DNA from 3 places in the Glaciimonas sp. OK215 genome. Region 2 is predicted to be linked to each of the others. Evidence: predicted binding sites of a transcription regulator. Region 2 holds the regulator's gene; each other region holds the start of a gene.
What was found. Region 2 encodes FNR, which switches genes on or off when oxygen is low (the NO sensors DNR and NnrR bind a similar motif). Its sites were predicted from a motif close to TTGATNNNNATCAA; they were not measured.
Positions count from the first base shown of each region.

Region 1: AC3CHX_RS32105 (cytochrome C) is a predicted target of FNR. The motif match lies at 1,159-1,172, and genes of this name have one in related genera.
Region 3: AC3CHX_RS18180 (diiron oxygenase) is a predicted target of FNR. The motif match lies at 1,478-1,491, and genes of this name have one in related genera.

Region 1 covers NZ_JBYMEG010000004.1:300,525-303,834, reverse strand. Annotated here, with positions in the region: gene AC3CHX_RS32115 (ADP-polyphosphate phosphotransferase) at 1-366, shown strand, start outside; gene AC3CHX_RS32110 (hemerythrin domain-containing protein) at 482-1,078, shown strand; gene AC3CHX_RS32105 (cytochrome C) at 1,381-2,577, shown strand; gene AC3CHX_RS32100 (c-type cytochrome) at 2,578-3,291, shown strand.
Region 2 covers NZ_CM173544.1:2,604,242-2,607,551, forward strand. Annotated here, with positions in the region: gene AC3CHX_RS11745 (universal stress protein) at 1-654, opposite strand, end outside; gene AC3CHX_RS11750 (universal stress protein) at 716-1,159, opposite strand; gene fnr (fumarate/nitrate reduction transcriptional regulator Fnr) at 1,353-2,117, shown strand; gene AC3CHX_RS11760 (hypothetical protein) at 2,128-2,352, opposite strand; gene AC3CHX_RS11765 (FixH family protein) at 2,381-2,920, opposite strand; gene ccoG (cytochrome c oxidase accessory protein CcoG) at 2,938-3,310, opposite strand, start outside.
Region 3 covers NZ_CM173544.1:3,940,047-3,943,356, reverse strand. Annotated here, with positions in the region: gene flhA (flagellar biosynthesis protein FlhA) at 1-348, shown strand, start outside; gene AC3CHX_RS18185 (RNA polymerase sigma factor FliA) at 519-1,280, shown strand; gene AC3CHX_RS18180 (diiron oxygenase) at 1,725-2,360, shown strand; gene AC3CHX_RS18175 (Bcr/CflA family efflux MFS transporter) at 2,357-3,310, shown strand, end outside.

The DNA.
Region 1 (3,310 bases), on a different replicon from region 2:
CGCAATGGCACAAGGATCGTCAAGTTCTTCCTGCACCTTTCAGAGGAAGAGCAGCGAAAGCGCTTTCTCGATCGGATCGACGAGCCCGATAAGAACTGGAAACTCAGTCTTGCCGACATTGAGGAGAGAAAATTCTGGAAACAATACATGCAGGCCTATGAAGCCTGCCTGAGCGCAACGAGTACAAAAAATGCACCTTGGTATGTGGTTCCAGCCGACGACAAGGAAAATGCCCGGCTGATTATTTCCCGGATTATTCTCGATACTTTTAAGGCGCTTAACATGCAGTACCCAGAAGCCGACGCCAAGCGTCGGCAGGAATTGCTGTCGATTCGCCGCCAGTTGATGATGGAAGCTCCCAAGTAGCAACCGAGACCGGTAAATTCGCTGTTGACCGGCGATTTCTTGGTTTTCCACTTTTCGTCACGAACCAGAGGCACGACAAGCGTTAGCACTATCTTGAAAATGAAAGGAGTCAATCATGCAATCGCCACGGCAGCGTAATGCGGTACGTATTATTCTGGACGAGCACGAGCAGTTGTCGGCAGTAACTCACGGCATGCTGAATTTTGTACGCCTTATCGATAAAGGTCAGACGGCACCAGGGCTGATGGTGTTTCGCGCGATGCTCTTCTACATACGGGAGTATCCAGAGCAGATACATCATCCAAAAGAAGACCAGTACCTGTTCGCGCGCTTGCGAGACCGGACCAACGAACTTGATAAGACGCTCGCCGAGTTGGCGTCCCAGCACGCGCAAGGTGAGGCGCTGGTGCGGGAATTGGAGCACGCACTGACCCGCTATGAACTGCAGGGGAGTGCCGCATTTCCGGTATTTCGTGACTTGGTGGAGCAGTATGCCAGGTTTTATTTCGGCCACATGCGGTTGGAAGAAGAAGTGATTCTGCCTGCTGCCAAGCGTCTGTTGACGCCAGAGGACTGGGCCGTGGTTGACGCCGCGTTCGCTGGCAATATCGACCCGTTTGCCGGAGCCGACCTGAAAGTGGACCTCGAAAAGCTGTTTTTGCTGATCGTCAATATCATTCCTGCACCGGACGGCGAGGAGGCTCCGATCTAAATTAAATATGCATGCACATGCTGTTCGCGTGCGATACGGAACGTTGTGACGGCGCAACGACGTTGACAAGCGTCGCAAGCTTGCTTATTGTCAATTTGTCCGAGCCCCGATTCGGAACCTTTCAATAATAATTTCAATAATGATGAGAAGGGAATTACCTCGACATGGACTCGTTCATAACTCGATACCTGGGCACTAGATATTTCTATCTGTTAGTCGTCATCTTCCTAACGCAAATCTTGTTGAGCTCACCGGTAGCCCATGCGCTGCCGGTGTTCGCGCGACAAACCGGACAAAATTGTATGGCCTGTCACGCCGGCGGGCAATTTCCGGAGCTGACTGCCTATGGGCGATTGTTCAAGCTGACCGGTTACACCATCGGTACGCGCACCGTTCCGCTCTCGGTGATGGGGGTCGCAAGCTTCACCAAGAGCTCCAGTCCGGATAGCGATACGGCATTTGCCAAGGATGCGGTTGCCCTGTTCCAAACCGGCAGCGTCTTCGTCGCTGGCAAGCTCACCGACAATGTCGGCGTGTTCGCACAAGCGACCTTCAATAACTACGACAGTCAAAATCCGGACTCCGGTAAATGGCAAAGCAAGTGGGTGTCCGACAATTTCGATTTGCGCTACGCGGATCGATTCATCGATCTGAACCGGGACTTGATCGTCGGCCTGACCTTGACCAACAATCCTTCTATCTCCGACCCCTGGAACACCGCGCCGGCATGGCTTCAATATGTCCCGACGAAATTCGGGGTGACCGGGCCTGATGCCACACCGATCATTAGCCAGCTCGGCGCACAGGCCGCCGGCGTCGGTGCCTATGCCTTCTGGAACCAGACCTTGTATGCGGAGCTGGCTGCGTATCAGACCGCCAACGGCGTCTGGTCGTTCTTGAGCCAGGGCACGTCGGATCAGGACCAGACCAAGCTCAGGGGCACCAATCCCTATTTACGGCTGGCGCTCAGTCACGACTGGGGGCCGCATAGTGCGATGGTGGGGGTGCTCGCCATGAATGCCGACATCTATCCCGACAACCAGAATCCGACCGGTCCGACGACACACTATCGCGACCGAGGGGTGGATGCGCAGTATCAATATCTGCTGGATCCGCATACCGTCACGGCACAGTTCAGCTATATCAGGGAAACCATCGCCAATGGCGACGTGACCGGCATTGCCTCCAATGGGTCGAATACCCTCAATCAGCTAAGGCTGAAAGCCAGCTATATGTATCGGGCGAAATATGGCACCAGCCTGAGCTACTTCAGGACGACCGGAACTTCGGATGCGACCTTGTACCCGGATGTGGCCGCCAATCCCGGCACCCGCGGCTGGGTGCCCGAAGTGTTCTGGCTGCCGGTGCAATACGTCCGGGTTGGTGCGCAATACTTTGCCTACACCCAGTTCCACGGGGCCTCCAGCAACTACGATGGGGCTGGCCGCAATGCGAAAGATAACAACACACTCTTTCTCTATGTGTGGGGAGCCTACTAAATGCATAGCTATGATGACCATCATCCCGTACTACGCATGGCCAAGACAACGCGATTCGAGAAACTCAAGCGGAAAGTCGCTTATTTACCCTTGAGCGTGCTCGTCATTGCGATGGTTGCCGGTTGTTCTTTGCCGGAACGGTCGCGTTCCCTGGGCGATCCGAATGTCGCAGCCAAAACACTTGCGTTGCAAGTCTGTTCGAATTGCCATGGCGTTCAGGGCGTGTCCGTGTCTCCCAACTTCCCGCATCTGGCGGCACAGTCGGAACCGTATCTCGTAGAACAGCTAAAATCCTTCAAGAGCCATGGCCGTTCGGACCCCGCAGGATTCGAGTATATGTGGGGTATCAGTGCCCGGCTAAGCGACGAGCAGATCAGCGGACTGGCGGCTTATTTTTCTTCCCAGAAGCCCGCTTCCGGAAAACCCGGAAATCCGGCGCTGCTCCACGCCGGCCAAACGATTTTTGAAAATGGCATAGCCGCCACCAACACGCCGGCCTGTTCCGGATGTCATGGCGCCAAAGGTGAGGGCATGCAACAGTTCCCGCGTCTGGCCGGCCAGCACGCCGACTATATCGTCAAGCAACTGATGGTTTTTCAAAGAACCGAGCAAAGGCCCGAAGGGGCCATGATGAAAGTTGTCACGCACTCCCTCACACCCGAGAACATGAAAAATGTCGCGGCCTATCTGGAAGCCATGCCGTCTTCCCAATAAGGCGAGTTGCCCACAGTGC
Region 2 (3,310 bases):
GTGGCGAGCCAGATAAGCGGCCATCTCGGCGCCCGACTCTTCACATTGCGGATCCGGACCAGAGGCAGGATTGACGATGGCGAGTTGAACCTGGTTCGCCTGTTTTAGCAATGGCATGGCACTCCTGACTGCGCGCGAAGCCGCCATGCTCCCATTCCATGCAATCAGCACCCGCCCGCCAATGCAGGAGACCGGCCCGGCAGAAGGGACAATCAAGACCGGGCATTCGGCGTTAAGTGTCACGTATTCCGGAAAATCGACCTTCGCAGTCAGGGATTGATCGTCGGTGTCGCTCTGGCCGAGAACGATCAGATCGACATACAGGCCCAGCATGCTGATGGCAGCCGCGGCCTCGTCATCGATCAGCCGCTTTTCATAAGAAGTCACGCCGATTGCGCGCACCAGCGTGTCAAATTTCTCGAGCGCGGCGTGCGCACGCTGCCGCAGCGTGTCCAGATAGTCGGCTTTATAGGACGCCAGATTGCTGCCGTCCCGGCCGGAAAGTAGCGGCCGGTGCAGTGATCGGGATAGCCCTGTGACAGCAACGCCGATGAGGTGGGCATTTTCATGTAACGCCATTTTTGCGGCGACTTCAATCCGCAAGTCAAGATGCGCCGACTTGTCGACATGCACCAGAATGATTTTGTAGGACATCTGAACGCTCCTGCTTTGGTCGAGCCTAATGATCGCGCTTGAATCGATGCATCACCAGCGGTCAGGCCGATGCCTTGTACACGATCACAGGAATGCGGGAATAAGCCAGGACCTTCTGTGTCTCGCTGCCCAACAGCAATTTACTCACGCCCTTTCTGCCATGCGACGCCATGAAAATCACATCGCAGTGGTGCTGCTCGGCGGTCTTGACGATTTCCTGAGCGCACCAGCCCTTTGGACAATAGACTTCGCACGCCACGTCGGCTTGCTTCGCCAGATCCGCGATTTTTTGCACATTTTCTTCCGCTTGCTGCTCGACCGCATCTGTCAGCAAACGCAGATCTTCAGCGCCGCCCATCGTCGAGACCGGGAAATAGGAATAGATTTCGGCAACCGACAAGCCGATGATCTTGCTGCCGTTGCTCTTGGCAAATTCGACTGCCGCCTGAACAGTCTTGTCCGACAGATCGGAGCCGTCGGTCGCCAACAATATGGTCTTGAACATGATGTCCTCAGGTGCGGGAAAAGAATCCGATGAGAAGATCCTATGCCTGTTCTCCTCAGGACTTTTTGACATGGATCAAATGGCACGCAATGCGTGGGCAGCGGCGTTGCGCTGCGTTTGTATGTATTCCGCATTTAGAGTACATTCGCCTTAGCCATCACTACAATGTTGAATAATCACAACAATTACCACTATGAGCCAGCCGCTTTCCTATACCGCGTCGCCAGCCTTGAATGTCGGTGCATTAAAGGCAAGTTGCGCCAATTGCAGCTTGCACCACTTATGCCTTCCCATGGGGCTGGACGATGCGGACATCAACCGGCTCGACCAGGTTGTCGGACGCCGCCGTCGCATCTTGCGAGACGAGGGCCTGTACCGAATGGATGACCCGTTCACAAATCTGTATGCCATCCGGTTTGGGCATTTCAAGACTTATCAGATCAATCCTAGCGGCGAGCAACAGGTCACCGGTTTCCAGATGGCTGGCGAATTGCTGGGCATGGATGCGATCAGCGGCGACCGGCACCAATGCGACGCGGTTGCGCTGGAGGATAGCGAGGTCTGTGAGATTCCGTTCTCGCGCCTGGAAGAGCTGTTCGGCCACATCCCGATGCTGCTGCGTCATTTTCACAGAATCATGAGCCAGGAAATCACGCGCGAGCAGAATGTGATGCTACTACTGGGAAATATGCGCGCGGAACAGCGCTTTGCGGCTTTTCTGGTGAATCTGTCATCGCGCTATGCGGCGCGCGGTTATTCGTCCACCAGTTTCCAGTTGCGGATGTCGCGCGAGGACATCGGCAATTATCTGGGACTGACCATCGAGAGCATTAGCCGGTTGCTGTCCCGGTTCAAGAAGCAGGGCTGGCTCAAAGTCGATAAGCGTGAGCTGCAACTGCTCGATCCGGCGATGTTAAGAGCGCTGGCGGCCGGCACGGAAAACTGCAGCCCGATGTAACGCTTCCACTTCAGAACGGCGGGCCGCGCTCGTCCGGCACGCTGAACAGGTAATGCGTCAGCATGCTCGCCAGCGAACAAAAACTCCAGAAGAAGAAAAAGCCGATCGTGTAGCCGGCTATCGGCGGCAGAGCATGTTGGCCGCCGAGACGTAACAAATCCGCCGGATCGAAGAGCGAAAAAAAACAGCCTTCTGCGACCATCGCCACCAGAAAAGACGGCCAAAGTATATTCATCACGTATCGCAACATGGTCTCCCCTCTTTCATTCGGCGGGCGGTAAATCGGCCTTGAGGGCGATCATCTGCTGCTGCGGCCAGTTCCAGGAGCCGCTCAAACGCCAGTCGCGCCGTTCCCCCTCAACCAAGATCTCCCAGCGGGCCCTTTCCAGCATCGGTAATCCGACGCTGAAATCGCCGTGCGGATTGGGTTGTGCTGCGAGCTGGAGGTCCTTTTCCGGCTGGGTCGGATGCGCCAGATGGAGCAGGATTTTCCTGGCAATGGGCGTACCGAAGCTCCGCAGCGTGCCGTTCAGCTTCCCGCTGGCAGCGTCGTAACGAGCATTCAACGACAATCCCATACCGGTCGCCACACGATCGCGCTGCAAATCCTGATTGATGGCCAGTCCCTGCTTGTAATAGTCGCCCACTACCAGCGCGTCCTGTCGCGAAAATGCCAGCCAGCCGGTATACGTGGCCGCCACGACGACCACGGCCGGGCCCAGCATCAGAAGCCATGGCCACGCCTGGGTGTACCAAGGCCGCGCAGTGTGTAGTCGATCGATTAACGGGGAAGCGGTATGCATGATTTTCTCCTTGGGACCTATTTCGGCACGAAAAATACGGCATTCTCTTGCACCTGCAGGCGCGCATCATCCAGCGCCTTCAGTTCGAACACGATTTTGTTTGAGCCGGGTTTGCCGTTGCTGTGATCGACCCGCACACGCACCGGCACCGCGCGCGAGCTGGCGCCCTCCAGTTCCACTTCATCCGGCGTGGCCAGCGCAATCGACTTGAGCCCCGAGACGGCAATCTTGTAACGGTGCGAGGTTTCCGCCGTGTTCATGATCTGCAGCCGGTACACGTTCTCGATCATGCCGTCTTCCACTTCCCGCCCCATTGCACCGCGGTCGCGAATGACATCGAGCTTGAGCGGGGTACGCATGATCAGCGTGCCAAAGAAGGCCGTTACGATC
Region 3 (3,310 bases), 1.3 Mb from region 2:
CGTCTGGCATTGGGGCGGGCGATTACCCAGCAGCTGTTCCCGGGCAACGGCGAATTGCAGGTGATTGGCCTGGATGGCGCGCTCGACCGCGTGCTGCTGCAGGCATTGAGTACGGACAGCGGTCTGGAGCCGGGTCTGGCGGACAGCTTGCTGGCCCAGACGCAGGCGGCCATCGACCGCCAGCAACAACTGGGGCAGACGCCGGTGCTGGTGGTGCAGCAGCCGTTGCGCGCGCTGCTGGCGCGCTTCCTGCGGCGCAGCCTGCCACAGCTAAAAGTGCTGTCGCTGGCCGAAATTCCGGATAGCCGGCATATCAGGATCAGCGCCACGATCGGGGGGGAAGTTTGAACGCCGCCAATAAGCTCCACGGAAGTGCCGCTAATGCAGCGCATAACGCAGCACATAAGGCAGCACATAAGGCAGCCGGCGACAACGCCAGCCAGGCAATGCTGGCGTTGCATTGAAAGAAGGTGGCAACTTTGCCTGCAGGGTCAACCAGGATAGAAAAGGACACCGCAATGTATACCGCGCAGGGAAAAATGGATATGCCCGGCACGCTGACGAAGTACGCGCCGCTGGTGCGGCGTCTGGCCTTGCAGTTGATTGCCAAGCTGCCGCCCAGCGTCGAGCTCGATGACATGATACAGGCCGGTATGCTGGGCTTGCTGGATGCCGTCAATCGCTATCGGGAAAATCAGGGAGCGCAGTTCGAAACCTACGCCAGCCAGCGCATTCGCGGTGCGATGCTGGATGAATTGCGCGCCAACGATTGGCTCTCGCGCGGTTTGCGGCAGTCGTCGCGCAGCGTCGAAGCGGCGTTGCAAGGACTGCAGCAAAAACTCGCGCGCCCGCCGACCGAGCGCGAAGTCGCGCAGGCCATGCAGTTGCCGCTGGAGGAATACCAACAGTTGCTGCAGGATATCCACGGCTGCCAGCTGGTGTATTACGAAGATTTCGAAGGCGGAAATAATGAAAATTCCTTCCTTGATCAACAACTGGATCGCGAAAATCGACACGACAACAGCAGGCACGCCGATCAAGGCGACCCTTTGCACCAATTGCTGCAAAGCGGCTTGCGTCACGCGCTGCTGGCGGCGATCGAAGGCATGCCTGAGCGTGAGCGTCTCCTGCTGAGTCTGTATTACGAACAGGAACTCAATCTGCGTGAAATCGGTGCCGTACTGGAAGTCAGCCAGTCGCGGGTTTGCCAGCTGCACAGCCAGGCCATCAGCCGCTTGCGCGCACGGATGCGGGAAACGGTCGGCGCGCAGGCGGTTTGACATGCTGCCGTTTCGGAAGATGGATGGCTTGCGGCAGTTTCTCCGCAAACGCGCCGCCTGGCCATAAGAAAAATCCCTATATGTTCAAAAGTGATTGATGAAATCTGAATTTTCTTTGTTAGGATTTTCGTGTCGCATCATCTTGGTCAGGCATTTCTATTTTTACATTAAGGAGATTATCATGGAAAAAATAACTCTCGAGTCAAATCAAATGGCTAATTGGACTAACGTTACCTGTCCAGTTAAAGAGTAAGTAAGAAACAGAAGGCATCCAGTTACTGGTTGCCTTCTTTCTTTAAAAAATGAAACTCTACCTCAACCCAAATATCTTTTTTCTCTTTACGCAAAGAGGAGTGGTGCTTTGGGATTTTAAATCGCATCAGCAATATTCGCTCGATTTCGCCCATATAACGCGACTGTTGAAAATCGTTGAGGCTCGGGAGTTTGACGCAACGGCTAACAAAAGAAGGATTTCACGCAGTTATTTCCGCCAATGTGGCGGCGCAGGTGGCGGATGTATACGGATTAGGTTCAGACCAGAAAAATTTTAGCCGAATTTTACGGTTAGAAAAACTGGCGGCAGGCTTTGATAAAAATTTTTGTTCGTTGGGATGGTTTTTAATAGGATTCGTATCCGAAACGGTTATTACTAAAGAGTTTCTGCGAATGGGAAAATCCACGATAGTAAAGCCGGTCTACAACATGTTGCGAGACCATCTAGAGGATGAATGGGCGCATAGTCGCTACTTTAGCGCAATGTTCGCGTACGTTTGGAAGCGCTTATCAATAAATGAAAAGGACTTTTGCGCAGAGCAGCTACCAAAAATCATCTTTGAATGTTTTCGACTTGAAAAAGAGTGGTTACGAAAAAACTTGATGGAGGTTGGAGTTTCCCAGGATATTGCGACAGATATTTCATCCGATCGAAATTCCGACCAAGCGAATCTCGAACGTGCGCGAAATGGATGGAGCGCGACCTTATGCGCCTTGCAAAAAACTTCGTTTTTTTCGACTTCTTCCTATGTCGATATATTTGTGAAGCAAGGGCTGATTGACGGGAAAAGTAGGCTGTCTTTATGACCTCAGGCGTTACGTCACGGATGACTATGGGCGCATTATTATTCTTGATCAGTGCATTGATTGCTCTTAGTGCAATCCCTTTAGATGTAATGCTTCCGTCATTTCCCGCTCTGGCTGGAAATTTTGGCATCGACACCAATAGAATTTCCCTATCTATCAGTCTATTTGCGGTCGGATTTTCCGTTGCACAATTATTTGTGGGGCCACTCTCAGATAAATACGGGCGGAAAATATTTTTGATGATCGGCTTGGTAGTTGCAATCGTTGGCGCCATAGGCTGCGCGTTATCCTCTGACTATATATTATTTTTGGTTTTTCGGGTCGTTCAATCAATAGGATGTGCTTGCTTTGTACTAGCGCAAGCCATCGTTCAAGACGCATTCAAAGGTCAAAAAGGACATTTTGTTCGTATATTTGTTACTACATTTGGCGGGGTTTGTATTTCGTGCTCACCGTTGCTCGGGACAGTGCTGCAATATTTTATAGGTTGGCGTGGAAGCTTTGTATTTTTCATTTTTTTATCACTCATAATTTTGGTGCAAATATTTTTCTGCTTTGTTGAGACAGCTGAAAAATCAAATTTACGAGAGAAATCGCATTTTCGCGCCTATATAAAAATATTTTCAAATAAACTCTTTGTTTCTTACTCGTTGATTGGCACTTTTGCTTTTTCTTGCCATTTTTCCTTTATCATCGTGTCGCCATTAATTTTTCTAGTTGAAATGAAAATGACTGCTTATGAGTATTCGTTGATTCTGCTTTTTTATGGAGCTGCTTACGTACTAGGGGGAATAGCCGCCACGTACATTTCAAAAATTGTAGATAGTCATAAACAGATTTTTTTGGGCTTGGTTTTGATGACAGTTTCAGCGATCCTGATGGGGGTATTACACTACTTAGTAACACAGCCAATAGTATCAGTGTTAGTACCAATGATTTTTTGCACGGCC